DNA from 2 places in the Idiomarina sp. UBA3176 genome. Region 2 is predicted to be linked to the other one. Evidence: predicted binding sites of a transcription regulator. Region 2 holds the regulator's gene; the other holds the start of a gene.
What was found. The regulator FliA, encoded in region 2, starts transcription of late flagellar genes. The targets are predictions, from matches to a motif close to CTAAAGNTNNNNNNNNNNNNGCCGATA.
Positions count from the first base shown of each region.

Region 1: B2U97_RS09910 (VC2046/SO_2500 family protein) is a predicted target of FliA. The motif match lies at 6,969-6,995, and genes of this name have one in related genera.

Region 1 covers NZ_DEXU01000023.1:69,839-84,487, forward strand. Annotated here, with positions in the region: gene fabZ (3-hydroxyacyl-ACP dehydratase FabZ) at 1-306, shown strand, start outside; gene lpxA (acyl-ACP--UDP-N-acetylglucosamine O-acyltransferase) at 307-1,074, shown strand; gene lpxB (lipid-A-disaccharide synthase) at 1,074-2,213, shown strand; gene B2U97_RS09885 (glutathione S-transferase family protein) at 2,308-3,270, shown strand; gene B2U97_RS09890 (pirin family protein) at 3,267-4,103, shown strand; gene B2U97_RS09895 (tetratricopeptide repeat-containing response regulator) at 4,100-5,743, opposite strand; gene B2U97_RS09900 (NAD(P)H-quinone oxidoreductase) at 5,828-6,796, shown strand; tRNA gene B2U97_RS09905 (tRNA-Tyr) at 6,834-6,918, opposite strand; gene B2U97_RS09910 (VC2046/SO_2500 family protein) at 7,030-7,515, shown strand; gene xerD (site-specific tyrosine recombinase XerD) at 7,616-8,518, shown strand; gene dsbC (bifunctional protein-disulfide isomerase/oxidoreductase DsbC) at 8,574-9,305, shown strand; gene recJ (single-stranded-DNA-specific exonuclease RecJ) at 9,309-11,021, shown strand; one part of gene prfB (peptide chain release factor 2) at 11,061-11,135, shown strand; one part of gene prfB (peptide chain release factor 2) at 11,137-12,159, shown strand; gene lysS (lysine--tRNA ligase) at 12,196-13,707, shown strand; gene slyD (peptidylprolyl isomerase) at 13,770-14,252, opposite strand; gene B2U97_RS09945 (YgfZ/GcvT domain-containing protein) at 14,257-14,649, opposite strand, start outside.
Region 2 covers NZ_DEXU01000005.1:237,345-251,993, forward strand. Annotated here, with positions in the region: gene B2U97_RS02710 (chemotaxis protein CheA) at 1-497, opposite strand, end outside; gene B2U97_RS02715 (protein phosphatase CheZ) at 511-1,260, opposite strand; gene cheY (chemotaxis response regulator CheY) at 1,274-1,657, opposite strand; gene B2U97_RS02725 (RNA polymerase sigma factor FliA) at 1,695-2,420, opposite strand; gene B2U97_RS02730 (MinD/ParA family protein) at 2,413-3,285, opposite strand; gene flhF (flagellar biosynthesis protein FlhF) at 3,342-4,676, opposite strand; gene flhA (flagellar biosynthesis protein FlhA) at 4,689-6,842, opposite strand; gene B2U97_RS02745 (prepilin-type N-terminal cleavage/methylation domain-containing protein) at 7,010-7,426, shown strand; gene B2U97_RS02750 (prepilin-type N-terminal cleavage/methylation domain-containing protein) at 7,420-7,920, shown strand; gene B2U97_RS02755 (hypothetical protein) at 7,933-8,127, shown strand; gene B2U97_RS02760 (PulJ/GspJ family protein) at 8,108-8,452, shown strand; gene ispH (4-hydroxy-3-methylbut-2-enyl diphosphate reductase) at 8,458-9,402, opposite strand; gene fkpB (FKBP-type peptidyl-prolyl cis-trans isomerase) at 9,439-9,879, opposite strand; gene lspA (signal peptidase II) at 9,890-10,417, opposite strand; gene ileS (isoleucine--tRNA ligase) at 10,410-13,244, opposite strand; gene ribF (bifunctional riboflavin kinase/FAD synthetase) at 13,271-14,209, opposite strand; gene murJ (murein biosynthesis integral membrane protein MurJ) at 14,271-14,649, opposite strand, start outside.

The DNA.
Region 1 (14,649 bases), on a different contig from region 2:
TTCAATGGACATTTTCCGGCAAAGCCTATTTTCCCGGGAGTGTTGTTGCTTGAAGCTATAGCTCAGGCCTGTGGCTTATTAGGTTTTAAAATTACAGAAAGCAAAAAGAATGCAAACGATTTGTACCTTTTTGCCGGTATTGATAATGCCCGCTTTAAACGTCAGGTTATCCCGGGGGACACTGTTGATTTCTTTGTTACCTTCGAAAAAGAACGCCGTGGTATCTGGAAATTTACTGGTCGCGCGGAAGTTGACGGTGACGTTGCCTGTACTGCTGAAATTATTTGTGCAAGAAGAGAAGTTTAAGTGATTCACGAAACCGCAATTATCGACCCCAGCGCCAAACTCGGTACGAACGTTAGTGTCGGTCCTTGGACGGTTATTGGCCCCGATGTTGTTATCGGCGACAACTGCGATATCCGTTCACACGTTGTTTTAAAAGGCCCAACAACCATTGGTAAGAACAATACCATTTATCAATTTGCGTCGGTTGGTGAAGACTGCCAGGATAAAAAATACGACGGCGAACCGACTGAGCTTGAGATTGGCGACAACAACGTTATCCGCGAGTCGGTAACGATTCACCGTGGCACGGTGCAGGATAACTCGTTAACTAAAATTGGCGATAATAACCTGTTTATGGCCTACGTACATGTTGCGCATGATTGTGTCATAGGTAATGACAATATCTTTGCTAATCAGGTTACTCTGGCTGGCCATGTTCACGTAGGCGACTGGGTTATTCTGGGTGGCATGAGTGGTGTGCATCAATTTTGTCATATTGGTTCTCACTCTTTTGCCGCGGTTAACTCTATTATCGTTCAGGATATTCCTCCTTTTGTGATGGCGCAGGGTCATAACGCCAAACCCCGAACAATCAATTCCGAGGGTTTAAAGCGTCGCGGCTATACGCCCGAACAAATTCAAAATGTCCGTCGTGCCTATAAAATTTTGTATCGTTCCAGCCTGACTGTAGACGAAGCCCTGGAAGGTATTTCAGCATTAAATGAACCGGTATTGGATGGTTTTAAAGCTTTTGTTGAAAACAGTTCACGAGGCATTATTCGTCCGTAATGAGCCGCAATCAGCCGCCTAAAATAGCTATTGTTGCCGGTGAGCACTCGGGTGATCTTCTAGGCGCCGGGCTAATGCAGGCCATTGCCAAACGTCACCCCAATGCAACTTTTATTGGAGTCGGCGGGCCTTTAATGGCAGAACGGGGAATGGACTCGTTCTTTGCCATGGATGACTTGGCCGTTATGGGCATTGCTGAGGTCTTTCAGCAACTTCCTAAGCTGTTAAAACACAGAAAGAACCTGGTCAACTATCTCATTTCTGAGCAACCGGATGTGATGATAGGCATTGATGCTCCTGACTTTAATCTGACGGTTGAAGCTCGCCTTAAAAAAGCCGGTATCTCTACCATTCATTACGTCAGTCCATCTGTCTGGGCATGGCGAGAAGGGCGTATTAAAGGCATAAAAAAAGCAGTTGATCACGTACTGTGCTTATTGCCTTTTGAAAAAGATTTCTACGATAAACATCAATTGCCTGCAACTTTTGTTGGTCATCCGTTGGCAGATGATATTCCTATGCAATGGCAACAAACAGAAGCACGTAATGAGCTGGAACTTGAACCTGCTGTTACGTATCTGGCTATTTTACCTGGAAGTCGTAAGGGTGAGATTGCCCGTATGGCGCCGGTATTTTTGAAAGTAGCGAACAAACTAGCAGAAAGATACCCAGAACTTCGCTTTGTTGCGCCTATGATAAGCGAAGCTCGCGCCGCACAATTTCGGGAACTAGTTGACCAATACAGTCCCGAACTGAATATTGTGTTACCTGTTGGTGAAAGTCGAAAAGTTATGGCCGCAGCCAATTATTTACTGCTAACGTCAGGAACCGTTGCGCTTGAAGCCTTGCTGATAAAACGCCCTATGGTAGTAGCTTATCGTTTTCATTGGTTATCTTATCAAATCATTAAACGTTTATTTCACGCGCCTTTTTTCTCCTTACCTAACCTCTTAGCGGGTAAAGAAATTGTGCCGGAACTGGCTCAATCTGATGCTTCGGAAGAGGCAATCGAAGAAGCGCTAGTTCAGTTAATTGAGCAAGACAACCAGCCCTTATTGGAGCAATTCACAAATATTCACCAGCAATTACAGGTATCGGCGAGCGAAAAAGCTGCTGACGTGGTTGAACCCTTTCTATAGTTCTATTTTTTAGAAAAATAAATAGAAAATAATGCGCTAATAATTCCAAAAAATAGACTCTATTATAAAGCTATACCAACTTAAGGAGTTTATAATGGGTTTATTAGTTGATGGTCAATGGCACGACAAATGGTATGACACCAAAAAACACGGTGGGCGCTTTGTTCGTAGCGAATCACAGTTTCGTAATACCGTAGCGCAGGGCACTGAGTTTGAGCCTGAATCAGGGCGTTATCACCTTTACGTTTCTTACGCCTGTCCGTGGGCTCACCGGGCGCTTATCTTCCGTATATTAAAAGGTCTGGAAAGTCATATTGATGTTTCCGTTGTGCACCCGCTGATGCTGGAGAATGGCTGGGAGTTTTCAGACGCGCCGCTTAACGAGCCATTGTATGATGCCGACTTCCTTTATCAGCTGTATTTAAAAGCTGACCCGGAATACACCGGGCGAGTAACCGTTCCAGTACTGTGGGATAAGAAAAATCAGACCATAGTGAACAATGAATCGGCCGAAATTATCCGTATTTTCAATTCAGCGTTTAACGAGCTGACCGGGAATACATCGGACTTCTTTCCCGCAGGTAAGCAAAAGCAGATAGAAGAAGTTAATGAGTGGGTTTACAACGACATTAACAACGGTGTTTACCGTAGTGGCTTCGCGACCACGCAGCAGGCGTATGAAGAAGCGTACGAATCGCTATTTGCTGCCTTAGACAAAGTAGAGAACATTCTTAGTCAGAGCCGTTATTTAGCTGGTGACGTATTAACCGAGGCTGACTGGCGTTTATTTACTACTCTGGTCCGTTTCGATGCGGTTTATTTCGGGCACTTTAAAACCAACAAGAAGCGCATTGTCGATTACCCTAATATGTGGAATTACCTATTGGAGCTATACCAGCATCCCGGGGTAGAAGAGACCGTCGTGATGGACCACATTAAGACGCATTACTATGCCAGCCATAAAACCATTAATCCGACACAAATAGTGCCGAAGGGACCGGAAATCGATTTTCACCAGGCACATAACAGGGGTAGCAAGGGGAGTAGCCAGTCATGAGTGTTATTTTAGCCAAACACCGGGGAATGCCGGCGCAGGATGGCGCGGGAGTTAAACTCACTCGTATTATTAATCAGCCGGGGCTAAAACATCAGGACCCGTTTTTAATGCTGGATGAGTTTCGTTCCGATAACCCGGACGATTATATTGCGGGTTTTCCGCCCCATCCACACCGCGGTTTTTGTACGCTGACCTATATGTTAGCGGGCACTATGGAACATAAAGACTCTGTTGGTAATAGCGGTGAAGTTGATGCTGGCGGTGTGCAGTGGATGAAGGCGGCGAAAGGTATTATTCACGCCGAAATGCCGAAGCAAGTTGAAGGCCTTATGTGGGGTTTTCAGCTCTGGGTAAACTTGCCGGGCAATGAAAAAATGAGTGAACCTGAGTGGCACGACTATCCGGCAGCCAGCATTCCTGAAGTGAAAAATGGTGATGCCCTGATCCGAATTATTTCAGGGAAATACCAGCAGCAGGAGGGTCCAGTAAATGCGCCGGGACGAGACTTTCTAATGCTCGATGTTCACTTAGAAAGTGACAGCTTCAGTTTGCCGTCACAAGGGCAAAAACGACGCTTGGCTTATGTTTATCAGGGTGAGCTGACAGTGAATGGGGAGGGGGCAAAAGAGGGCGAGTTGATCTTGCTTGATCCTGCTGAAACCTTAGATTTTTCCGCTACTGAACATGCGCGCTTTATCTTGTTGGCCGCTAAACCTATTGAAGAACCGATTGCTCAATACGGTCCTTTTGTCATGAATTCGTCGGATCAGATTGAGCAGGCTATTAAGGATTATCAATCAGGTCAGTTAGCCGCTAACCAAAAGCTGAGCTAGCGCAGTTCCAACCCTTCAGTTTGCTCCAGTAACCGCTCATAGCGGTTACTGTGGCTACTGGATAATTGCAGCCCCTCTAAGACTTTAAAGCAATTATCGCATTCTTTCTTAAGCCGAACTCGCTCTCCACCTGGAGTTTCTTCAACATAACGGACGGCCGCCTGAATAAAGTTAAGTGCAGCACCACTATTCATTGGCGCGGCCTCCATGGCGTTACGAAACAGCTCCAGTGCACGAATATAGTTGCCTTGCTGATAAGCATCTAAGCCCGCCTTATGAACTTCAAAGAAGTTATCCTGCTGTTTTTGAGCTGCAGCTAAGCGTGCCTGTAAAATTTTAGTGGTATAACTGTCAAGAGTCGGGTTTTCATCCTGATTCGCTGCTAGCGCATTCGCTTTTTCATACTCCCCGACATCCAGTAAAATGGCGATAACGTCAGGTAGTAAGTCTTTATTGATAGGCTGGTTGTGCGCCAGTTTTTCGCCAACAACCTCGTTTAAGCGTTGCTGAGCTTCGCGTAAACGACCATTAAATGAATCAATACGCGATAATAAAATGGATTCCAAATCCTCAAACGAAATATCGGCATGCAACAGATGCTCGTCATAGCGGGCTCGTTGTAGCTCCATTGTTGCTTCTGTCTGATACTTACTGATTTGCTGCGGTGTATCGCTATTTTCGGCCGCATCTAAAATGCTGCGTAAATAGTTACATAAGTGATGTGCGTTACGAAAAACCGATTTACGAGCTATTTGCAAAACGTTGTTCATGGCTTGCTTGGCAATGTCAAAGTCGCCGTTGTCGCGGGCAATATGGGCCAGTTTGGTTTGCCTTTCAATTGAAAATGGCGCCATGGTGATGGCATCACGGGCGCTTTCCAAAGCGTCTTCCAGCTGCTGTTGTTGAAGGTAACATTCGGTTTTCAGGTCATAAGCTTCAACAGCATTAGGCATGCGCTTAATTAAATGATTAAGAATATTCAGGGCTTCTTCGGGAGAGTTTTGTAATAACCGCGTTTCAGCCAGTTTTAGAAAGACCCAACTGTGAGAGTTTTCCTCAAGTAGTTCTTTAATTGCCGTTTCCGCTTTATCTAATTGACCGGTTTTGTTGTACAACTCAATTTGCAGTTTGCGGCAGTAATTACTGTAGCGGCTGTTAGATTGAATATGTTTCTGGCAGGCACCAATACAGGTTTCATAATCATGATTTGTCAGCGCCTTGAATACGTCTTTTAACCACATGCGGCGTTTATAGGCTCGCACCAGGCGGGAGCGCAACACTCTATGTGAAAACGGTTTCATCAAATAATCATCGGGTTGAAGTTCCAGTGCGCTGAGAACCATAGGACGGGTGTTGTCGCCGGTAATAATAAAGAACAGAGTATGCTCTTTCATTAGCCCTCGAACTTGCAGTTCCTCTAAAACCTGACGACCATTGCGACCACGCCCAAGGTTATAGTCTACCAACAGAATATCGTGCGGGTTTTTAATGTAAGCGGCAATACCTGCTTCGCCGGTGGTCTTGACTTGTACGTCCTGCGCCCCCAAGTTTAACAGCAAGCCTTTGAGCATGACCTGAAAGGGCTTCTGGTCATCTATTAATAATACGCGTTTATTATTGAGCTCTAAGGTTTTGTCCATTTGCGTCAAACAGTATCCTGATCTTATTCATACCGACAGCATACTGGCTAATTTCAATAATGTTAAGCGGCAACAGAGGCTGATATGAAAGCAATTGCTATTTCCGAACAAAAAGTACACTGGAAGAACCATCCTGAGCTGGACGAGCCACAGGCTAATGAAGTTCAGCTGCGGGTACTGAGCGCCGGGCTTAATCGTGCCGACTTAATGCAAATAGCAGGGAAATACCCACCACCTAAAGGTGCCTCAACTATTCCTGGACTAGAAGTCTGTGGGGTTATAGAAAAAGTAGGTAGCGAAGTCAATGGCTGGCAAACCGGGCAACGTGTCAGCGCGTTATTGGCTGGCGGCGGTTTTGCTGAACAAGTGAATGTTTCTGCTGAACAAATACTGGAGGTGCCTGAAAGCTGGAGTAATGCAGAAGCTGCGGGTTGGCTGGAAACTTTTGCTACGGCCTATCTTAATGTCTATCAATTAGCTGACTTAAAACCCGGAGAGCGGGTATTAGCTCATGCGGGTGCCAGCGGTGTGGGTTCGTCACTGATCCAGTTGTGCCGGGAAAGTGGTAATGAGCTTACCGCCGTAGTGGGTAGTGGAGAGAAATCGGAGTTTTGCCTGAAACTGGGTGCGAAGAATGCGATAAACCGGCACAAACAGAACATTGTTGAAGAAGTTAAAGCTCTTGGCGAAGTCGACGTCATTCTGAATCCTGTCGCTGGTGAGTCTATAGCAAAAGACCAGCAGTATCTGGCACAGGATGGCCGTATTATTTTAATTGGTTTAATGGCTGGCGTGACTGGCGAAGTTGATTTCGGACGTATGCTGATGAAGCGCCAAAAGCTGATTGGCTCAACTCTGCGAGCATTATCACCGGAACGCAAAGGAAAAATTTTACAGGGTTTGTGGCGTGATTTTGGCGATAAGTTTAAAAGCAGCACCATAAAACCTATCATCGATGAGGTTTTTGCCGCTGACGATATTCAGCAAGCACTGGATTATGTTGCAGATAATAAAACTCAGGGTAAGGTGGTTATAACGCTTTCGGAAGAGTAATTCAGGCTGATAGCCAACTGCCGGTGCAGTAAAGAAATGGTGGAGGGGGCAGGATTCGAACCTGCGAAGGCTGAGCCGTCAGATTTACAGTCTGATCCCTTTGGCCACTCGGGAACCCCTCCACTCAAGAGGCGCGTATAATAACAGTCTTAGCTTAGCTGTAAAGAGAAAACTTAAACTTTTAGGACTTTGGCCGATACAGAAGTATCTGTAACCGATTATCCAGAGTCTTAATGAGTCAAGTTTCAGCTGTACAGAATAGTGCTGTCGAAAACCAGGCCGCTCATTTCTTTGAGCAACACGCGAGCGAAGCAGTTAATCACGGCTTCGCGGGCGAGTTTGCTTATTGGGTGTCTGCCTTGGGTGACGACCCGGTTATTTCTGAGCGCCCTGCGCAAGTTAACTGGCAAAGAACCATTGGTGCCGGCAGAACGCGGCCTTTAGATGTAAAGCCAGGCATGGTGCTGGCTAGTGGTGTCTATGCAACAGTTAGTCAGTTGTCAGACTTTAAACTACAGGACGCAACTCATCCTCAGCCGCTTATTCCCGATGCAACGCCTGATCGTTTGCCCCTGGAGCTTCTTCACAACCTGGACTGGCGGGTTCGCCAGCGGCTGGAAAAGAAGAAGCAGCCGCAAACGGACGAAAAAAACGAGTACAAATATAAAGGGCCCGCTGGCCTATACGATGTTCTGCAGAAACTAGGCATTACTCATTAGCGCTTAACTTGATTCTTTTCGGAGAGTTTTGCACAAGCAGTTTCAGCCGCTCTCGCTATGCGGCATAATAGCATTATCATTTCGCTAATTTCCAAAAACCATGAAGCAACTCCGCCCAGAGGACGAAGATCGTATTGATGCTTTTACTGAGCACCTCTGGCTGCATCATGGCTCCAGCAATAATACTCAAGCCGCGTACCGCAGTGACTTACGCCGTTATTGTGAATATTTGCTATCGCTTAAAAAATCCTTAATGGACACTGATGAAGTGGTGCTGCAGGACTACCTGTTGTGGCGGCGTATGCAAGGCTTATCGCCACGAAGCACCTCGCGATTTTTAAGTTCGACGAAGAAATTCTTCCAGTTTGCTGTAAAACAGCAGTGGGTGGCAGTAGACCCAACAGCGCGCCTGAAACGCCCTAAGTTACCGCAAAGCATCCCACATTCGTTAAGCGAAGAGGATGTGATTTCTTTATTGGAACAACCGGATACAGAAACTCCCATTGGTCTGCGTGACCGGACTATGCTGGAAGTTCTCTATGCCACCGGATTACGGGTAACCGAACTTATTCGTCTGCAATATGATCAGTTGAGCCGCCAGCAAGGCTTAGTTCGGGTTATCGGCAAAGGCAATAAGGAACGCTTAGTGCCTTTAGGGGAAGACGCGCTGGAGTGGCTGGACAATTATTTAAAGCATGGACGTCCGGCAATAACGGATAAAAGCAGCCCCTGGATATTTGTTACGCAACGTGGCTCGTTATTAACACGTCAGGCATTTTGGTACAGATTAAAGCATTACGCCGAAGAAGCCGGCATTTACGCACATTTGTCGCCGCACACTTTACGCCATGCTTTTGCCACGCATTTGCTGAACCATGGCGCCGACTTACGTGTCTTACAGCTACTGTTAGGTCACAGTGATTTATCTACCACACAAATTTATACCCAGGTTGCACGTGAACGTCTGCAGGCCTTACATGCTCAGCATCACCCGCGAGGCTAATTGCATTTTGGCTGGTAACAGGGTAGGGTTCGGACAGTTAATTTAAGAGGTATTTATGCGCAATTTAATGTCTGTAGTTGGATTAGTAGGGCTGGTCGGCGCAAGTTTCAGTGCGCCGGCTATTAGTGCGGAACAAAGTGAAGTCGACACCCGGCACCTGAATAAAATTGGTATTGAAGTGTTGTCCACAGAGCCCGGTGAAATTGACGGCTATGTCCGTGCGGTGACTAATCAGGGCATGTTTTATGTGTCAGATGACGGTGAACGGCTTATTAGCGGCAATGTGTTTGATATAACCGGGAGTGAACCGGAAAATTTAAGTGAAGCCGGCATGGCTAAAGTTCGCCTGAAAATGCTAAAAGGCTTTGCTGACGATATGATCGTGTACCCGGCTGAGGACGAGAAATATCAGGTAACGGTTTTTACTGACACTACCTGCGGTTATTGTCAGCGCCTGCACGAAAACATGGACAGCTATCACGCACAAGGCATTACCATAAAATACCTGGCCTTTCCCCGTGGTGGTATGAGTAGCAAAGGCGGGAAGCAGTTACAAACCGTTTGGTGTGCGGATGACAAAAAAGGGGCCATTACCGCCTTTAAAGAAGACGAAAATTACAGTGGCGACTCAAGCTGTTCCAATCCGGTTGCTGAGCACTACCAACTGGGCAAATCTTTTGGGGTAAGCGGTACGCCCGCTATCGTTCTGCCCGACGGTCGCTTAGTACCGGGGGCGTTACCTGCATCACGCTTAATTGCTGAAATTAAAAAAGGTGAGTCACAGTAATTCATGAGTGATTATGAAATACGTCGTTATCAACTGGTTGACGATGACTTTTTGCCGCAACAAATGCCACCTTTGTTGCGGCAAATTTATGCCCGCCGGGGTGTCCGTCGTGCTGACGAATTATCTTTGAAAGCTTCCGGTTTACTGCATTTCTCTTCGTTAAGAGACATCGGGAAAGCCGTTGAACTGCTGCAAAATGCGTTAAAAAATCAAGAAAAAGTTTGTATTTGCGGTGATTTTGATGCCGACGGTGCAACCAGTTCGGCATTAATGGTGTCGGCCTTGCAGGCCTTTGGTCTACAGCAGGTGGGGTATCGCGTACCAAACCGAATGACTGACGGCTACGGACTTTCTGTTGCCATGGTAGAACAACTAGCTGTCGAGAATGTGCAGTTAATTGTGACTGTCGATAACGGCATTGCAGCGCATGACGCTATTGTACTTGCTCGTGAAAAAGGCATACAAGTGCTGGTTACTGACCACCATTTACCACCTGAAGAACTGCCTCCGGCTAACGCGATAGTGAACCCGAATCAGCACGGCTGTGAGTTTTCCAGCAAAAATTTAGCGGGTGTGGGTGTGGCGTTTTACGTCCTGCTGGCGTTGCGTTCAGCGTTACGTGAACAAGGCGTTGAACCGTTACCTAACCTGGCTGACTGGCTGGATCTTGTTGCTCTTGGCACCGTAGCGGATGTTGTACCGCTGGATTATAACAATCGCGTATTAGTGCAGCAGGGGATAGCCCGTATTCGTAAAGGCATGAGCCGACCCGGAATTAAAGCGTTGCTGGAAGTTGCCAACCGTGATGCCAGTCAGCTGGCCGCCAGTGATTTAGGGTTTGCCCTTGGTCCGCGAATTAATGCTGCTGGCCGCTTAGACGATATCGGGCTGGGAATAGAGTGCTTATTAGCGGGTGAGACCCGGGCGCAGCAGTTAGCGCAGCAACTTAACGATTTAAACCAGCAACGTAAATCGATTGAAACGGAAATGCGCGAGCACGCCGAAAGCGCTGTTGCAAAGCTGTGTTTTGATCAAGGGCAGGTGCCTGATTTAGTCACCTTGTATCAGCCGGACTGGCATGCCGGGGTTATCGGTATTGTCGCGGGTAGAGTAAAAGAGCAAGTGAACCGACCGGTGATTGCGCTTGCCAACGATGACGATGAATTCCTAAAAGGCTCCGCACGTTCGGTTAGTGGTCTGCATATGCGGGATTTACTGGAACGTGTTCATAGTCTGCAGCCGGGCATTATGGAACGTTTCGGTGGACATGCTATGGCCGCCGGCTTAACCATGAAGAAAGAAAATCTGACGCGCTTTTCCGAACTGGCGGAGCAAGTTGCGTCGGAGTGGCTGTCAGAAGAACAGAAGCAGCGGGTATTCTGGTCTGATGGCGAACTCACAACAACACAACTCTCGCTGGACAGTGTGAATACGCTGCAAAGTGCCGGCCCCTGGGGACAGCAGTTTCCCGAACCTATGTTTGACGGCCAGTTTGAATTGGTGGATCAGCGCATTGTCGGAGAGCGACATCTAAAATTGGTGGTGCGTCATCCGCAAGGCGAATTATTAGATGCGATTGCCTTTAACGTCGATACACAACAATGGCCGGCGCGGCAGGCCTCCGTTGTTGAACTTTTATACAAGCCACAGCTTAATCACTTCCGCGGACGCACAAACGTTCAGTTGTTGGTGGAGCAAATCCGCGCAATACGTTAAACTACGCCCCTTTTAGAATTAACAGAATTAGGTAGTCGCATGTTTGAAACTAACGCAACCTACAACAACATCAAAGAAATGCGTGAGCGTAGTAATTCGCTTAGGGGGTATCTTTGACTACGATGCTAAGTTAGAGCGTCTGGAAGAAGTTACTCGTGAGATGGAACAGCCCAATGTGTGGGATGATCCACCCAAGGCGCAAGCTTTAGGTAAAGAGCGTGCGGCATTAGAGCAAGTGGTACAAACCCTGGATAAACTTCAGCAGGGGCTGGATGATGTCGAGGGTCTTGTTGATCTTGCGGTAGAAGCAGAAGACGAAGACACTTTTAACGAAGCTCATGAAGAGCTGTCCGGTTTAGTGAAACAGCTGGAAGCTTTAGAGTTTCGTCGTATGTTTTCAAAAGACAACGACTCGGCAGACTGCTACCTGGATATTCAGTCAGGCTCCGGCGGAACCGAAGCTCAGGACTGGGCTAATATGTTGCTACGCATGTATTTGCGCTGGGCAGAAGCGCATGACTTTAAAGCGGAAATTACTGAGCTGTCAGAAGGCGATGTCGCTGGTATAAAATCGGCCACGGTACGTGTGGTCGGAGAATACGCCTACGGCTGGCTGCGTACTGAAACCGGTGTGCACCGTTTAGTACGTAAATCCCCCTTCGACTCAGGTAATCGCCGCCATACATCGTTCGCGTCGGTTTTTGTTTACCCGGAAGTAGATGACGACATTGATATTGAGATTGATCCGTCTGACCTGCGGGTGGATACCTATCGGGCATCGGGTGCCGGTGGTCAGCACGTTAACCGTACCGATTCTGCGGTTCGTTTAACGCACGAACCAACAGGCATTGTGGTGCAATGTCAGAGTGACCGTTCGCAGCACAAGAACCGCGACTCAGCAATGAAACAGCTGAAAGCGAAATTGTACGAATTTGAATTACAGAAACAGAACGAAGAGAAACAGGCATTAGAAGACTCAAAAGCTGATATCGGCTGGGGCAGTCAAATTCGCTCTTATGTTCTGGACGATGCGCGTATCAAAGATTTACGTACGGGTATCGAAAACCGTAATACCCAGGCTGTGCTTGATGGCGCACTTGACCCGTTTATTGAAGCCAGCTTGAAAAGCGGGCTGTAAGTTTAATTTAAGTATCCCGACAGAGGAAAATCGATAATGACTGATAAATCGCAGGCACCTGAAGTAGACGTAAACGAACAGATCGCGCAGCGAAAGGCGAAACTGTCGGCGCTTCGCGATAAGGGTATCGCATTCCCGAACGATTTCCGTCGGGACTCGTTAGCTGCTGACTTACACGCTGAATACGATAATCTGAGCAAAGAAGAGCTGGCGGAAAAAGGCATTCGCGTGAAAGTTGCCGGCCGTATGATGACCCGCCGTATTATGGGGAAAGCCAGTTTCGCAACCATCCAGGATATGAGCGGCAAAATTCAACTGTATGTTGCCCGCGACAATCTGCCTGAAGGTTATTACAACACGGAATTTAAAAAATGGGATTTAGGCGATATTCTCGGCGCCTCTGGCACCTTGTTTATTACCGGAACCGGTGAGTTAAGCGTGCAAGTTGACGAAGTACGTTTGCTGACTAAAGCACTGCGTCCTTTGCCGGATAAATTCCATGGCTTGTCAGATCAGGAAATGCGCTATCGTCAGCGTTATCTGGACCTGATTACCAACGAAGAGTCTCGCAGTACTTTCATGGCTCGCTCTAAAATCATTGACTATATTCGTCGTTTTTTAAGTGACCGTCAGTTTCTGGAAGTTGAAACTCCTATGATGCAGGCGATTCCGGGCGGCGCCGCAGCTCGTCCTTTCAGCACGCACCATAACGCACTGGATATGGAACTGTTTTTACGTATTGCACCAGAACTTTACCTGAAACGTTTAGTCGTTGGTGGTTTTGAGAAGGTGTTCGAAATTAACCGTAATTTCCGTAATGAAGGCCTGTCAACGCGCCACAACCCTGAGTTCACTATGTTGGAGTTCTACTGGGCGTACGCGGATTATCACGACTTAATGGATTTAACCGAGCAGATGTTACGTGGTGCGGCTGAGTCGGTCTTAGGCTCTGCTCAGTTTACCAGCCAGGGCGTGGATTATGATTTCGGTAAGCCGTTTGAGCGCATGACAGTGTTGGAAGCTATTGTTAAGTACATGCCGGAAGTGAGCCTTGAGCAGCTTAATGACATGAATACAGCAACTGAAATTGCCGAGCAGGTTGGTGTCAGTGTTAAGCCGTCATGGGGCTTAGGTAAAGTTCAGATCGAAATTTTTGAGACTGTTGCTGAGCATCGTTTAATTCAGCCTACCTTTATTACTGCGTACCCGGCTGAAGTTTCACCGTTGGCTCGTCGTCACGACGACAATCCGTTTGTGACTGATCGTTTTGAATTTTTTGCCGGTGGTCGTGAGTTGGCGAATGGTTTCTCGGAGCTTAACGATGCTGAAGATCAGGCTGAACGTTTTCGCGAGCAAGTTGAACAGAAAGAAGCGGGCGATGATGAAGCCATGTTCTACGACGAAGATTATGTCACCGCACTGGAACACGGTATGCCGCCAACAGCCGGTCAGGGCATTGGTATTGACCGTCTGGTAATGTTGCTAACGGATTCTGCGTCTATTCGCGACGTATTATTGTTCCCGCATATGCGCCCAAAAGCGGATTAATTACCTCTCTGAAACAAAAAAACCCGGCTTATTAGCCGGGTTTCTTTTATCAAAAACAGCGCTTAGTGATCTTCGCCGTCAGTGTGAACGTGACCGTGCTCAAGTTCTTGCTCAGTCGCTTCACGAACTTCAATAACTTCTACGTCAAAGTTCAGGTTAACACCGGCCAGTGGGTGGTTACCGTCAACAGTCACTTCGTCGTCTTTTACTTCAACGATAACAACAGACTGTTCGCCTTGATCCGTGCTGGCACGGAACTGCATGCCAGGCTGTACTTCGTTTTCGCCGAACAGGTTACGTGGTACAGTCTGGATTAAGCCGTCATGACGTTCGCCATAAGCTTCTTCTGGTTTAACTTCTGCAGTGAAGCTATCGCCAACTTTTTTGCCTTCCAGTGCATTTTCCAGACCAGGAATCAGCATGCCACGACCGTGGATGAAGTTCAGTGGGCTGCCATCTTTAGACTGGTCCAGCGTCTGGCCATCTTCCGTTTTAACGGCATAGTTGATAGCCACGACTTTGTTTGGTGCAATGGTTTCGCTCATAAATTTAACCTAATTGATAAGGCAGTGAGTGTATTTCCAGAAGACTTGCGTCGTCATCCCGGACTCGTATAGCCGTGTCAGTGTCTATGTCACTGGGTAAAACAGCTAATAAGTCCACTTGGGTGTCGGTGCGGTTCACTGCCATAATGACCGTACCTGCACGACGCCAGTTCTCGCCAATGGCTTTCTCTAATTGCGTACCAGCAGTAACTTGAGCCGTTACTTTACCGGATAAGCGAAAGAGCGCCCGTTTCTGTTTGCCCAAATATTTCATCCGGGCAATAGTCTCCTGGCCGATATAACATCCTTTGTCAAAACTGATTCCATCCCACACCTGCAAATTCATCATTTGCGGGACAAACGCCTGGATGTTCTCAGACGTAAGTTGTGGACGAAC
Region 2 (14,649 bases):
TCATCAATGCTGTCGCTGCTGCTTTCTTCTGCTGCAGGTTCTGGTTCCGGATCTGTTTCCTCGGCAGGTTCATCTTTTGGAACCTCTATAGGCGCTTCGTCCTCAGACTCTGGTTCACTCAACTTATGCAGTAATTCCAGCAACTCCGGTGAAGCTGCTTCAGGTTCTTCTTTGGCGCGCACCTGCGCAAACTGAGTATTGATAGTATCCAAAGACTGAAGAATCACGTCCATCAGGTCGGAAGTGACAGTACGTTGACCATTACGCAGGGTATCGAATACGTTTTCCGCACCATGACAGGTATCAACCAGAGCTCCCAGAGACAGGAACCCGGCACCACCTTTAACCGTATGAAAGCCACGGAAAATAGCATTCAACAGATCTTTGTTTTGCGGATCATTTTCCAGTTCAACTAGCTGTTCAGATAGTTGCTCGAGGATCTCTCCAGCCTCGATCAAAAAATCCTGCAGAATGTCTTCGTCCATATCAAAGCTCATGCGACTGATGCTCCTAGAAACCTAAACTGGACAACAAATCGTCCACTTCGTCTTGTCCGCCAACCACGTCATCGCGTTGATCAGCATCGATAATTGGGCCTTCGGCATGGGCTGCATCTTTCTTAGGCGCAGACCCTGCTTTTTCCGCGTTACGACGTTCTTCTTCTTTACCAAATATCTTCAGCAATTCAATCAGGTTCTTTTCAACGTCTTCGACCAATTGAATAACCCGGCGAATGACTTGCCCGGTAATATCCTGAAAGTCCTGAGCCATCAATACTTCAGTCATCAACCCATGCACTTGTGGCATGTTTTCACCACAGCGCTTAAGTACGTCATCGACCTCATGACATAAAGACTTGAATTCATTTAACTCAATATCGTTACTCATCAGCCTGTTCCAGGCCGGCATGACCTTCTCTACACGCTGATGCATCTCATCTGCTAAAGGCAGGCAAGCCTCTACCGCATCCATTGTTCTATTGGCTGCGTCTTCGGTTTTCTCAATGACATACAACAAACGGTTTTGCGCATCAGGAAGATCATCTTGTGTCATTTGCACAATGCGAGGGTCTACCTGAAAATCCTGAAGTGCTTCGTGGAGGTCGCGTGTTAACTGGCCGACAGAAGTAAACAACTTGTCGTTACGACGGTTGTAAACGTCTTCCAGTAATTGATTTGCCTGCTGCTGCTTCCCGTCTTCAAGCAAGGCTACGAGTTCCTTGGCTTGCTCCAGAGAAATATCATGGGCGTTATCAGACATAGTCATTCGCCCTTTAGCTGATTCGTTCGAAAATCTTGTCGAGCTTTTCTTTCAACGTTACGGCTGTAAATGGTTTAACAATATAACCATTTACTCCAGCTTGAGCTGCCATAATGATCTGCTCTCGCTTGGCTTCCGCTGTTACCATTAACACCGGTAAATGAGCCAGGTTATCGTCCTTGCGAATTTCACGCAGCAAGTCGATTCCCTGCATACCCGGCATATTCCAGTCGGTTACGACAAAGTCGAAATCACCGTTCTGCAACATGGGCAATGCGGTATTACCGTCATCGGCTTCCTGTATATTGGTAAAGCCAAGATCACGAAGTAAGTTCTTAATGATTCGTCTCATTGTAGAGAAGTCGTCCACAACGAGAATTTTCATATTTTTATCCAAAGCACCCTCCACTGAGGCTCTCGATTACAACCAAAGTTTATTCAACCCAATTTTGCATTCGCGACTTCAGTCGCAACATTGCCTGACTGTGAATTTGACTGACTCGTGATTCACTCACGCTCAGCACTTCACCTATCTCTTTTAAATTCAATTCTTCGTCATAATACAACGAAAGCACCAAAGCTTCACGTTCTGGTAACGAAGATATTGTCGAAACCAACGCTTTATGAAACGCAGCATTTTCAACATCTCTTTGTGGTTCATAAGCTGAACCCGTTACCTGCTCTGGCATGATAGCATCTTCTGATACACCAAGATCTTCAATACCAACAATTCGTCCCGTGCTGACATCCCGCAAAATATGATGATATTCATCCATACCCATATTCAGCTTTGCGGCCACTTCCGTGTCTTTTGCATCGCGTCCGGTTTCATTTTCAACCTGACGAATGGCTTCCAGTACGCGTCGATGATTACGATGAACCGAGCGCGGAGCCCAGTCACCACGACGAATTTCGTCCAACATAGCACCACGAATGCGAATGCCGGCAAAGGTTTCGAAACTGGCGCCTTTACTGTTATCAAAGTTACGCGCAGCTTCTAATAAGCCAATCATGCCTGCCTGGATCAAATCATCCACTTGCACACTGGCTGGAAGTCTAGCCATCATATGGTGTGCAATACGCTTAACCAGCCCGGTATGCTGTTCAATAATAGCATTTCGATTGTCAGCAGTGGCGGCATAAACGGCAGCTTTATTCATTGGCAACATCCCGCTTACTCTCGTTATCGGCAGAAGTTATCAATTGTTCAAGAAAAAATTCTAAATGCCCGCCGGCTTGAGCCGGAACAGGCCAGTCAATGGCTTTCTTAGCCAAAGCTTTTATCGCTAAAGAAGCAGGTGATTTCGGGTAAGCCAGCACCATAGGCTGTTGTTTTCTAACAGCTAAACGCAAGTTATCATCAAAGGGTATAATCGCGGCAAGCTCTAAAGCGACGTCTAAAAATCGATCGGTTACTTTAGTTAATTTATTGAACAATACTTGTCCATCGCGCAGATTTCGTACCATATTGGCAACCACCTTGAATTTAAACAGGCCTTGCTCCCGGCTCAATACTTTTATCAGTGCATATGCATCAGTAATTGATGTGGGTTCATCACAAACCACTAATAAAACATCCTGTGACGCTCTGGCAAAGCTGACAACGGTATTACCAATACCCGCTGCAGTATCGACAATTAATACGTCATAGTTCCCCTGAAGCTGGCTGAAGGCTCTAATTAACCCGGCGTGTTCAGATTCGCTCAAGTCCACCATAGAGCGCGTTCCCGATGTTGCCGGAACAATTTTAATTCCTGCCGGGCCTTCAATCAGAATATCCTCTAACTCGCACTGCCCACTCAACACATGAGAAAGGTTGCGCTCAACCCGCAGGCCTAACATAACATCGACGTTAGCCAGACCTAAGTCGGCATCCAGCACTAATACTCGTTTGCCCTGCTTTGCCATTGCGATAGCCATATTCAGCGACACGTTGGTTTTCCCAACGCCGCCTTTACCACCAGTTACCGCAATAACTTTTACTTTCGATTGTTTCATTCTTCGCAGACCGCTTGCTTGATCCATCGGGCGTATCTCTTTTCTGACTAGATTGATAACAGCTTCATATTATATTGGCTCATTCAGCGAGAAAACGCCTCATTCCAGTACGATTTTGGCACGTCTGACACTGAGGAACAAATGCTTTTATCAAGCAGGCGCTCAGCCTCGGCAACCATAAAGTTCGCATCCGCTACCCGAATATCTTCAGGCACTTGCTGACCATTTGTTAAATAACCAACCGGTAAGCCATGTTCTATAGCTACGCTGATACTCTCACCTAAACTTAAGCATTCGTCCAGCTTAGTGAAAATGCAGCCAGACAAAGGCAGTGCTTTAAATTGCTTAACAGCATCCATCAGCACCTGGCTTTGTGATGTTGCCGACAACACCAGATACGGGCGAATACGCAGTCTTGAATTCTGAATAAGCTGGCTTAACTGTTCGTTCAAACGCTTATCGCGCTGACCCATGCCTGCCGTATCAATCAAAATGAGACTTTTTTGACGTAGCGCAAGTAATGCATCTGCCAGTTCCTGCGCATTTTTTGCCACTTTGACCGGACACCCTATTATACGACCATAGGTCTGTAATTGTTCACTGGCACCAATCCGAAACGTGTCGGTGGTAATTAAAGCCACTTTATCGGCACCATGGCGCTGCGCATAACGAGCGGCTAACTTCGCAATGGTCGTGGTTTTACCGACCCCGGTAGGGCCGACTAAAGCAACCGCTCCACCGCGCGTCAAAATGTCGTCAGAGGTTGTATTCAGCTGACCTTCTAGTAAATGCAGAGTCTGTTCCCAGGCCTCGTCATCTGATCCCCCTTCAGGAATAAAACAAGCAATCTGGTCGGCAACTCGCTCGCTTAAGCCCATATCCATTAAACGGTTCATCAGCATAGAGCGGGTCGGTTCTTCACGATCCATTTCTTGTTTCATCAAGCCGCTTAACTGGTGTTCCAGCAATTGGCGAATACCATTGACCTGAGAGCGCAGTTCAGCAATGGCCTGGGAGTCGTCTGCTGCTGGTGCGTTTATTTGTTCAGGAAAAATATCGTCGCTGAGTTGAGAAGCGTTAAATTCTTGTGGTTCGGCTTTCGGTTCTGGCCGTTTTGACGCTTCAGTAACCGCTTGCGCAGCGGTGCGTTGTGCGGGCTGTTCAGCCTGAGCCTGACGCTGCAATAACTCTTGCAAAGACTCGGCCGGCACTTCTGGCGTTTTTGACGCGGCAGGCTCATTCGGTGCTTGCTCAGCCATTGGCTGTGCCTGTTGCGCATCGGGGTCAATGGCTGCAACCAGCTCAATACCACCATTCACTTTCTTATTGGACAGGATAATCGCATCCGGACCTAAGGTTTCTTTAACCTGTTGCAAACCACGGCGCATATCTTCGGCAAAAAAGCGTTTAATCTTCACAAGCGACTCCCGTTACTCTTGTGTGGCGGTTTGTTCACCACCGTTTTGTTGTCCACCAATTGAGCTGACAATGCGAATTTGTTTATCATCCGGTACTTCCTGATAGGACAACACGCGCATACCATCGGTAGCGTGACGCGCAAATCGCGCCATGGTTGACCGCAGAAGCCCGGAGGTCAGCAGTACTGAAGGTTCCCCGTTCATTTCCTGCTGCTGATGCACTTCGCGTAATGACTGTTGCAGGCGTTCGGCCAAACCAGGTTCGATTCCGGCGCCTTGCTGATTTCCGTCATTACCAGCCATTTGCAATGACTGATGCAACATCTGTTCCAACTCTGGTGCCAAAGTTATGACAGGTAATTCTGCCGCACCTTCAGCAATGTCCTGAACAATTAACCGGCGCAGTGAAATTCTGACTGCAGCCGTCAGTACTTCTGGGTCCTGGCTGCGTCCTGCATACTCAACCAAAGTTTGTACAATGGTGCGCATGTCACGGATCGCGATGCCTTCGTCCAGTAAGTTCTGCAGTACTTTCACAAAGTTGCCCAGTGACAATAGATCCGGAATCAGCCCCTCAACCAGCTTAGGATGAGTACGCCCCAGACGGTCCAGCAACTCTTGTGCTTCTTCGTGACCCAGCAACTGAGATGCATGGTTGGTTACAATCTGACTTAAGTGCGTAGCGACTACGGTTGCAGCATCAACCACGGTATAACCCAGAGTTTGAGCGTGCTCGCGTTGCTCAGGACGGATCCAGACGGCATCAAGACCGAAGGCAGGATCTTTTGTCTTCTCACCGTCCAGTTCACCGAATACCTGCCCCGGGTTAATCGCCATCTCCCAGTCATGACGAATTTCAGCTTCGCCCATGGTCACACCCATAAGAGTAATGCGATAACTGTTGGGGCCTAAATCGAGATTGTCCCGAATGTGTACGGCGGGAACAAGGAAGCCAAACTCCTGAGACTGCTTCTTACGAACACCTTTAATGCGTGACAGCAATTCACCGCCCTGCTGCTTATCCACCAAAGGAATTAAGCGATAACCAACTTCCAGACCTATAGTGTCAACGTGGCGTACGTCGTCCCAGCTGAGCTCTTTTTGTTGCGCCTGCTGAACTTGCTGTTCCTGTTCTTTTTCAACCAGTTCGCCTTCTTCAGTCTTGGTTTTCTTAAGTTTAAAGTAAGCCGCGCCGGCTAACACCGCAGACATGCTTAAAAAGGCAAAATGCGGCATACCGGGAATAACCCCCATGGCAAACAATACCGCGCTGGTAATGACCAAAACCTTAGGGTTATCGAGCAATTGCAGAACAACTGCATCGCCCATGTCCTGGCTGTTATTTTCACGCGTAATGATAATGGCTGTCGCAACTGACAGTAACAATGACGGAATTTGTGCTACCAGGCCATCACCGATGGTTAACAGCGTATAAACTTCCACTGCCTCATTGAAGGTCAGGCCGTACTGGATCATACCAATGAGCAGACCGCCGATAATGTTAATAAAGAGAATAAGGATACCGGCTATGGCATCCCCTTTTACGAACTTACTGGCACCATCCATGGAGCCGTAGAAATCAGCTTCACGGGTTACATCGCTGCGTCGTGCTTTGGCTTCTTCCTGGTTAATTAGGCCCGCGTTAAGGTCAGCATCAATGGCCATTTGTTTACCAGGCATAGCGTCAAGGGTGAAGCGAGCGGTTACTTCTGAAATACGGCCGGCACCTTTGGTGATAACCACAAAGTTGATAATAACCAGAATGGCGAACACCACCAGGCCGACAGTGTAGTTACCACCTATGACCACGCTACCAAAAGCTTCAATAACAGAGCCTGCAGCACCTGGCCCGTTATGCCCTTCTAATAAAACAATACGCGTAGAGGCAACGTTAAGGCTTAAGCGTAGTACCGTAGCAATAAGCAAAACGGTAGGAAAAGCGGCGAAATCCAGCGGACGTTGGGTATAAACCGCCACCAGCATAACTACCAGTGACAAAGTAATTGAAAATGAAAAGAGAACATCCAGCACCACAGCCGGAATTGGCAAAACAATCATCGCCAGAATGGCCATAATGGCCAAGGGTGTTCCAAAACCTTTGATCAGATGCGCATTGTTCTGCGTGAAATTTCTAAAATTTACTAACTTTTCGGCACCGCCCGCCATACGTCTTCCTGTTGCGTCAAAAAGTTGAACCTGCGGTGTTTTATTCAAGAATCGAGCCAGCTTTCGTTTTATTCGGAGGTTATCTTACATTCGTTTCAGTTGGGGCTTACAGACAAAGCTTAAACAGCTTCTATACTCGTTGCTCTTCTTCAAAATAATGTGTTTTTATGCGCGGTTACTCTCTTATGGAATTGGTCGTGGCAATGGCTGTCAGTGCGGTGCTTGGTGCTTCTGCCCTGCCAATATTTACTCAGCAGACAGAGTCTTTGTTGCTTCAAAAAGAGGCTGGCCGCTGGCTGTCTTATTTGCAGCTGGTAAAAGCCAGGTCCATAGCAAATAAGGAATCTATCGAAGTTGACTTAGTTACATTTAGCCGTGACTCGCAAACCTCAGGTATTCAAACCGAATACACTTACAGTTCTTCCGCGTCGCTTACTTTTTATGGAGAGTCATCTGCCGCGACACCCGGACATATCAAACTAATAGGTAAAAGCCGACAGATAAAAGTCATCATCAGCAGTGTCGCTCGTATTCGTTTGTGCTTAAGTGAAGGTGACTCACTTCCGGGAATCCCCCCATGTTAATAGTTTCTGAGCGCGGCAGTAGTTTAGTAGAAGTTCTTATAGCTTCGGCTATTGGCGCGATAGTTGTTCTGGCAGCACAGCAGCAAATGCAATGGCAAACAGGAGTGCAACACCGTAAGCTAATGCAGGTCAATTTACTATTAAGTGCTCAGTCAGTCGCAAATCAGTTTTTTGAAACCTTAAAAAATACCGCCGCAACGCAAATTTCAAACCCTCAGAGCAATTGCTATTTGTTTCCTCAGCAAAATGGAGGCTCGCCCGGCTTCAGGGTCAGGAATGAACAGCTACAGCATAACTCAATGACTCTCGATTGCGCCGGGTATGGCTGGCAATCCCTAACCGATAAGTCTCAATTCAAAGTCACGCAATTTACTGCTGACTCTTACGCTCCGGAATCTGGTAGTGGGCTATCAAAACTCGTTGTAACTTTTACCGTTACTCACAATGCTCAGGCACATGTTTTCAAACGAACAATCACTCCTCTGGTTAACTAAATGGAGCTTACTATGAACGCGAAAGGATTCGCTCTGATACTCACCTTAGTAACACTTATAAGTTTGAGCTCGGCCAGTTTAGCTGCACTGCTTTTCTACGCGCAAATGACAGAGGCTCAGCAACATCATCAATGGCTACAACTTTCTCAACAACTTCAGCAAGATTTCGAAGCAGAGCGCAGGGCTTATGAACTGTCACAAGAATAAAGGCTTTTCTCTGGTTGAAGTGTTGGTCGGAGCTGCACTAGTAGCTCTTTGGTCCGTCAGTAGCCTGCGGCTTTTACAGGTTGGATTATCGGCGATTGACCATGCCCACACAAAAGCGAAGGCTGTGGAGGTTTTGATGACTTATTTAAGTGAGGCTCAACAAACGTGGACTCAAGGCAATAATCCAAAACTATCAAAGGAAACAGGGCAGCTTCATTTAACAGCAGAGTTAACCCCTATAGATCAGTTCAACGCGACCATCGAGGTAACCGTTTACTGGGGAAATGATAACGAGCTCGCCCAGACATTCTGGCTTTCCCGATAACCAGTTTAACCTACCGGGTGCGGCCTTAGCTCTGGTGGAATTGAAAAGGTAATATTTTCTTCGCGGCCGCTCAGTTCTACTGCAGTTTTACCGCCCCATTCCTGTAGCTTAGCAATCACTTCTTTGACCAGAACTTCTGGTGCAGAAGCGCCAGCGGTGACTGCTACCTTCTCGTGACCCTCTAACCAGGCTTTATCAATACAGCTGGCGTCATCAATTAGGTATGCCGGAGTTCCCATTTTCTCGGAAAGCTCGCGTAAGCGGTTTGAGTTTGAGCTGTTGCGCGCGCCCACCACTAACATGATATCAGCATCGCTGGCTAATTCGCGTACCGCATCCTGACGGTTTTGAGTGGCATAGCATATATCGTCTTTGCGTGGCCCGTTTATCTCTGGGAACTTTTGACGCAAGGCATCTATTACGTCGGCCGTGTCATCAACCGATAACGTAGTCTGGCTCATGTAATGCAGGTTTCCCGGGTCTTTCACTTCGAGCTTAGCAACATCTTCCGGCGATTCCACAAGGTAGATACCGCCCTCATCGTTTTTATATTGCCCCATAGTCCCTTCAACTTCAGGGTGTCCTGCATGGCCAATTAAAATGCATTCGTGGCCTTTACGGCTGGCACGAGTAACTTCCATATGAACTTTCGTTACTAGTGGACAGGTCGCATCAAATACCCGCAAGCCGCGATCTTTGGCTTCTTGTCTTACCGCCTGAGAAACGCCATGGGCGCTAAAAATAACAATTTGGTCGTCTGGTACTTCATGCAACTCTTCAACAAAGACCGCACCGGCTTCGCGCAGTTTACTGACAACGTATTTGTTGTGAACCACTTCGTGACGCACGTAAATTGGCGGCTCAAATATCTCTAAAGCCCGCTCAACAATAGTTATAGCGCGATCAACTCCGGCACAAAAACCCCGAGGGTTCGCTAACAAAATTTGCATCAGTTCCTCCTGCGTTCAGCCCGGTTTATTAACCAATCATGGCTCAACGCTAATAATCTCTACTTCAAAAATCACCGTTTGTCCGGCCAACGGGTGATTAAAATCGATGGTGACTGTTGGACCTTCAACTTTACGAACAATTCCCGGTAAATCGGTACCATCCGGTTGAGTAAAAGCCAAAATGGCTCCAACTTCCGGTTTGGTTTCATCGTTAAATTTTGCCGAATCAACATAATAATAGTTGTCCGGGTTCGGTTCACCAAAGGCGTCTTTAGGCTCCAAAGTGAACTCACGCTCGGCACCTTCGCGCAACCCTACCAGACACGCTTCAAAGTTTTCGGTCAGGTTGCCATCACCCATCCGGAACCTGGCTGGCTTACCTGACATTTTTGTGCTGTCTGCAACCGAGCCATCGGCCAGTTTAATGGTGAAGTGCATAACCACTTCCCGTCCGTGCTCTATAGGTAAACGACTCAAATGAGACTCCTTACTGCCCGTGACCGTTCTCGGCTTTGTCCCGGCGGTTATCAAAAAAGGCTTCCAACAACATGAGTGCGGCACCAATAGTAATGGCCATGTCGGCTACGTTAAAGGCAGGCCAGTGCCACCCCTGATAATGAACATCAAAAAAGTCGATGACATAACCATACATTAAACGGTCAGCTACATTACCAATAGCCCCGGCCATAATCAGGGAAAAAGCTAAATTTTGGCGCCATAAACCCACTGGGTTGCGGCGCATCCAAATTAGCAGCACCACACTGATAGCAATAGCAATGGCGGTAAAGAACCAACGTTGCCAACCGCCACCGTCACTTAAAAAGCTAAAGGCCGCACCGTAATTGTGTACATAAGTTAAGTTGAATAGCCCGTCAATTAAAACTCGGCTTTCATAAAGCTCAAACTCACCAGCCACCCAAATTTTAGTAATTTGATCAATAACCACCAGCAACAAGGTCAGCCACAAAAAACGCAGCCCAGTTGCACGGTTAGTCTGGTTAGAAAAATCAGGCAAAACGACGCTCCTCACCTTCACCTTCAATATTGGTTACGCAGCGCTGGCATAAATCAGAGTGGTTCTCTAAAGTCCCCACCTCTTCGCGATGATGCCAGCAACGCTCGCACTTCTTGTATTCAGATTTTGTCACACTAACGGCCAGAGCCATTTTCTCCGCTTTAACGGCGTCTGAAGGTGCGTCATTAATAGAGGCCACTTGCGCTTCCGATGTCAGCAGTGCAAAACGCAACTCTTCACCCAAACGATTCAAGGCTGTCGCCAGTTTATCATCAGCGTACAAGGTTACTTCTGCCTGTAACGAACCTCCGATAACATCATCGCGGCGTGACTGCTCCAGCGCCTGGTTAACGACATCACGAATTTCCAATAACTGCATCCAGAACTCGTTCTCAGCGTCTTTAACACCAGAAAATTCATCAAAGCCCTGATACCAGCTTTCAGTAAAGACATACTGGCTGCGTTCGTTCGGTAACAAGTCCCAAATTTCCTGAGCGGTAAAGCTGCAAATTGGAGCCATCCAGCGCACTAACGCCTCGGCAATATGATACAGCGCCGTCTGACATGAACGCCGCGCTAAACCTTCAGATTTCGCGGTGTACTGTCGGTCTTTAATAATATCCAGGTAAAAGCTGCCCAGTTCAATGGAACAGAAATGCATGAGTTTTTGCACCACACTGTGGAACTGGTAGTTATTGTAGGCTTCCAGCAACTCTTGTTGTAAATCCGCCGCACGCCCTACAATCCAGCGATCCAGTTCAACCATATCTTCTTTGGCAACCAAATCCTGTTTAGGGTCAAAACCGCTTAAGTTCGCCAGCAAAAAGCGCGAGGTATTACGAATACGACGATACGCATCCGCTGAACGCTTAAGAATTTCATCAGAAACCGTCATTTCGCCAGAGTAATCTGCTGACGCGACCCATAAACGCAGAATGTCTCCGCCGAGTTTGTTCATGACGTCCTGCGGAGCAACCACGTTACCGATAGACTTCGACATCTTCCGACCCTGCGCATCCACAGTAAAACCATGGGTTAATACCTGGTGATACGGCGCTTCGTCATACATGGCGACACCGGTCACTAACGAGCTCTGGAACCAGCCGCGATGCTGATCTGAACCTTCCAGATACAAATCGGCAGGCCAGCGCAAGCCGTCAAACTCACGCAATACGCAATGGTGCGTAACACCAGAGTCAAACCAAACGTCTAAAGTGTCAGTGACTTTGCGATATTTGTCAGCTTCGTCGCCCAACAAAGTTTCAGGCTCTAAGTCGAACCAGGCTTGCACGCCGTCTTTTTCAATTAGTTGAGCTACTTTTTCCATCAGCTCAAGAGTGTCCGGGTGCAGCTCTTCCGTTTCACGGTTTACGAAAATGGCAATAGGGTTACCCCAGGTGCGCTGACGTGAAATACACCAGTCAGGGCGCCCTTCAACCATAGACTCAATACGACTTTGTCCCCACTCAGGGAACCAGTCGACTTTTTTAATTTGCTCTAAAGCACCTGCGCGCAAACCTTTCTTGTCCATGCTAATAAACCACTGCGGCGTCGCACGGAAAATAATGGGCGTTTTATGGCGCCAGCAATGCGGGTACGAGTGACGGTAGCTCTCGGCATGCATCAAGTTGCCCACTTCGCGTAACTTATCAACAATAGGTTCGTTCGCTTTAAATACATGCTGTCCGGCGAAAAGCGGCGTGTCGTCTTTGTAGACACCGTTGTCACCTACTGGGTTGTAAACTTCAATGCCGTATTTCTGACCCACTAAGAAGTCATCAACACCATGACCCGGTGCCGTATGCACACAACCGGTACCGCTCTCGGTAGTCACGTGATCCCCCAAAATGACCGGAACCTGCAGTTCAAACAACGGATGCTGTAATTGCAGACCTTCTAAGTCTCTGCCTTTACAGAAACCCAGCTTGTGGTAATGCGCAATGTTCCAGCGCTCCATGCAATCGGTCACCAAGTCATCGGCTAAAATCACACGTTCTGCGGGCTGGTCGTCGCTGGCTTCAACCTGCACTAAGGTATATTCAAGCCCGTCGGCCAGAGTCACCGCACGGTTAGCCGGAATGGTCCACGGTGTGGTGGTCCAGATAACCATGCTGACATTGCCTTCACCCACATGCCCTTCCGGCGTGCTGAAGCGCTCAACCGTTTCAGCCGTAGCCGCAACCGGCATACGCACATCAATAGCCGGCGAGTTTTTATCTTGGTATTCTACTTCCGCTTCCGCCAGCGCGGAGCCACAGTCTGTACACCAGTGCACCGGCTTGAAGCCCTGGTGCAAATGGCCTTTATCAATAATTCTTGCCAGAGCACGAACACTGTCGGCTTCCTGCTTAAAGTTCATAGTCAGGTAGGGGTTATCCCAGTCGCCAAGCACACCCAGACGTTTAAAGTCCGTACGTTGCTGGTCGATTTGGGTCATTGCGTATTCACGACACTTTTCGCGGAATTCGGCCAGATTTAATTTCTTACCTGGTTTGCCGTGTTTTTTCTCTACCTGCAGTTCAATTGGCAGACCATGACAATCCCAGCCCGGTACGTAAGGCGCGTCGAAGTCGCTTAAGGTTTTTGCCTTAACAATAACGTCCTTTAAAATTTTATTTACGGCGTGACCAATGTGAATTTGCCCGTTCGCATACGGAGGGCCATCGTGCAGAATAAATTTTGGCTTGCCCGCTTTAGCTTTACGAATTTGACCGTACAGGTCAGTTTCATACCACTGCTCCAGCATCTTTGGCTCGCGCTGAGCCAGGTTGCCGCGCATCGGGAATGCTGTTTCTGGCAAGTTTAAGGTGTGTTTGTAATCACTCATGGGTCACTGTTTCCATTTCCGCATAGTTACTGACTCCGGCACGCTAATGCTTCACGTGCGCGGGCGGCATCTTTTTCAATTTGTTCTTGTAAGTGCTGCAACGACGCAAAGCGTTGCTCATTACGTAATTTGGCCACCGGTGTGACCGTCATCTGCTGACCGTACAGATTGCCTGAAAACTCAAACAAATGCACCTCCAGCTGTACTTCGTCGCCATTTAATGTCGGCCGGGTTCCCAGGTTGGCAACGCCGGAATGTATTTCTTCGTCTTTACCAAACTGAGCTGTTACCGCAAACACCCCATGTAACGGACTTTTTAAACGTTTTAACGGCACGTTCGCGGTGGGAAAACCAATAGTCCGGCCATTTTTGCGGCCGTGTACGATTTTTCCGCATATTTGATAAGGCCGCCCGAGCATTTGTTCGGCCTGTTCAAAGTCGCCATCTTCTAGTGCCTGACGAATAGCGGTACTGCTAACTCGTTGCTGTTGCTGACGATAGCTGCGAGTATCGACCACCTCAAACCCCAGTTCTTTACCGGCCTTTTGCAGCAACTCGAAGTCACCTTCTCGCTTGTAGCCAAAACGAAAGTCATCGCCCACGACCAAAAACTTAACGCCCAACTTACCCACCAGAGTCTGTTCAATAAACTCGCGGGCTGGCTGGCTGGCAAACTTCTTATTAAATTCAATAACAATATGCCGGTCGACATTTTGTGCCTGTAACGCGAGGTATTTCTCACGCCAGTTGGTTAACCGTGCAGGCGCTTTTTCAGGCTGGAAAAGCTCTTGCGGTTGCGGCTCAAAGGTCATAACCGCGGAAGGCACACCCAACTGCTGAGCTTTTTCCCGAACCTGACTAAGCACCGCCTGATGCCCCAGGTGAACACCATCGAAGTTACCTATGGTCAATACGCAACCACAATGTTCAGCTCTGAGATTATGAGTACCGCGAATCAGTTCCATGCCCGCACAATCTTAATGTTTTCCGGAAAAGACGCGATTATAACTGATACCGAGGCGATAATCAGTACTCGCGCGCACGGAAATGTCTCGGTCTCATGCCAGTGATAACCAACACGCCAATATAAATGGCAGCGCCGAATCCTATCACCTGAGCCAAAAGCCAGGGCCGCTCAACCAACGAGCTGGTACGCCAAGCGTCAATGTCCGGGCTTAACCACAGCACACCCGCTATCATCGCAGTTGTTGCGAGAAGTACCTGTAGAATAAAACGCCCGGTGCCGGGTTGTTTCTTCAGAACCCCTTCTCGCCATAAAGTAACACCCAATAACCCGGCGTTAATAGCCGCAGACGCCGCCGTTGCCAGTGCCAACCCGACATAGCTGAATGGAATAGCCAAAGCAATGTTAAATACCATATTGGCTGCCATAGCAATAATGCCG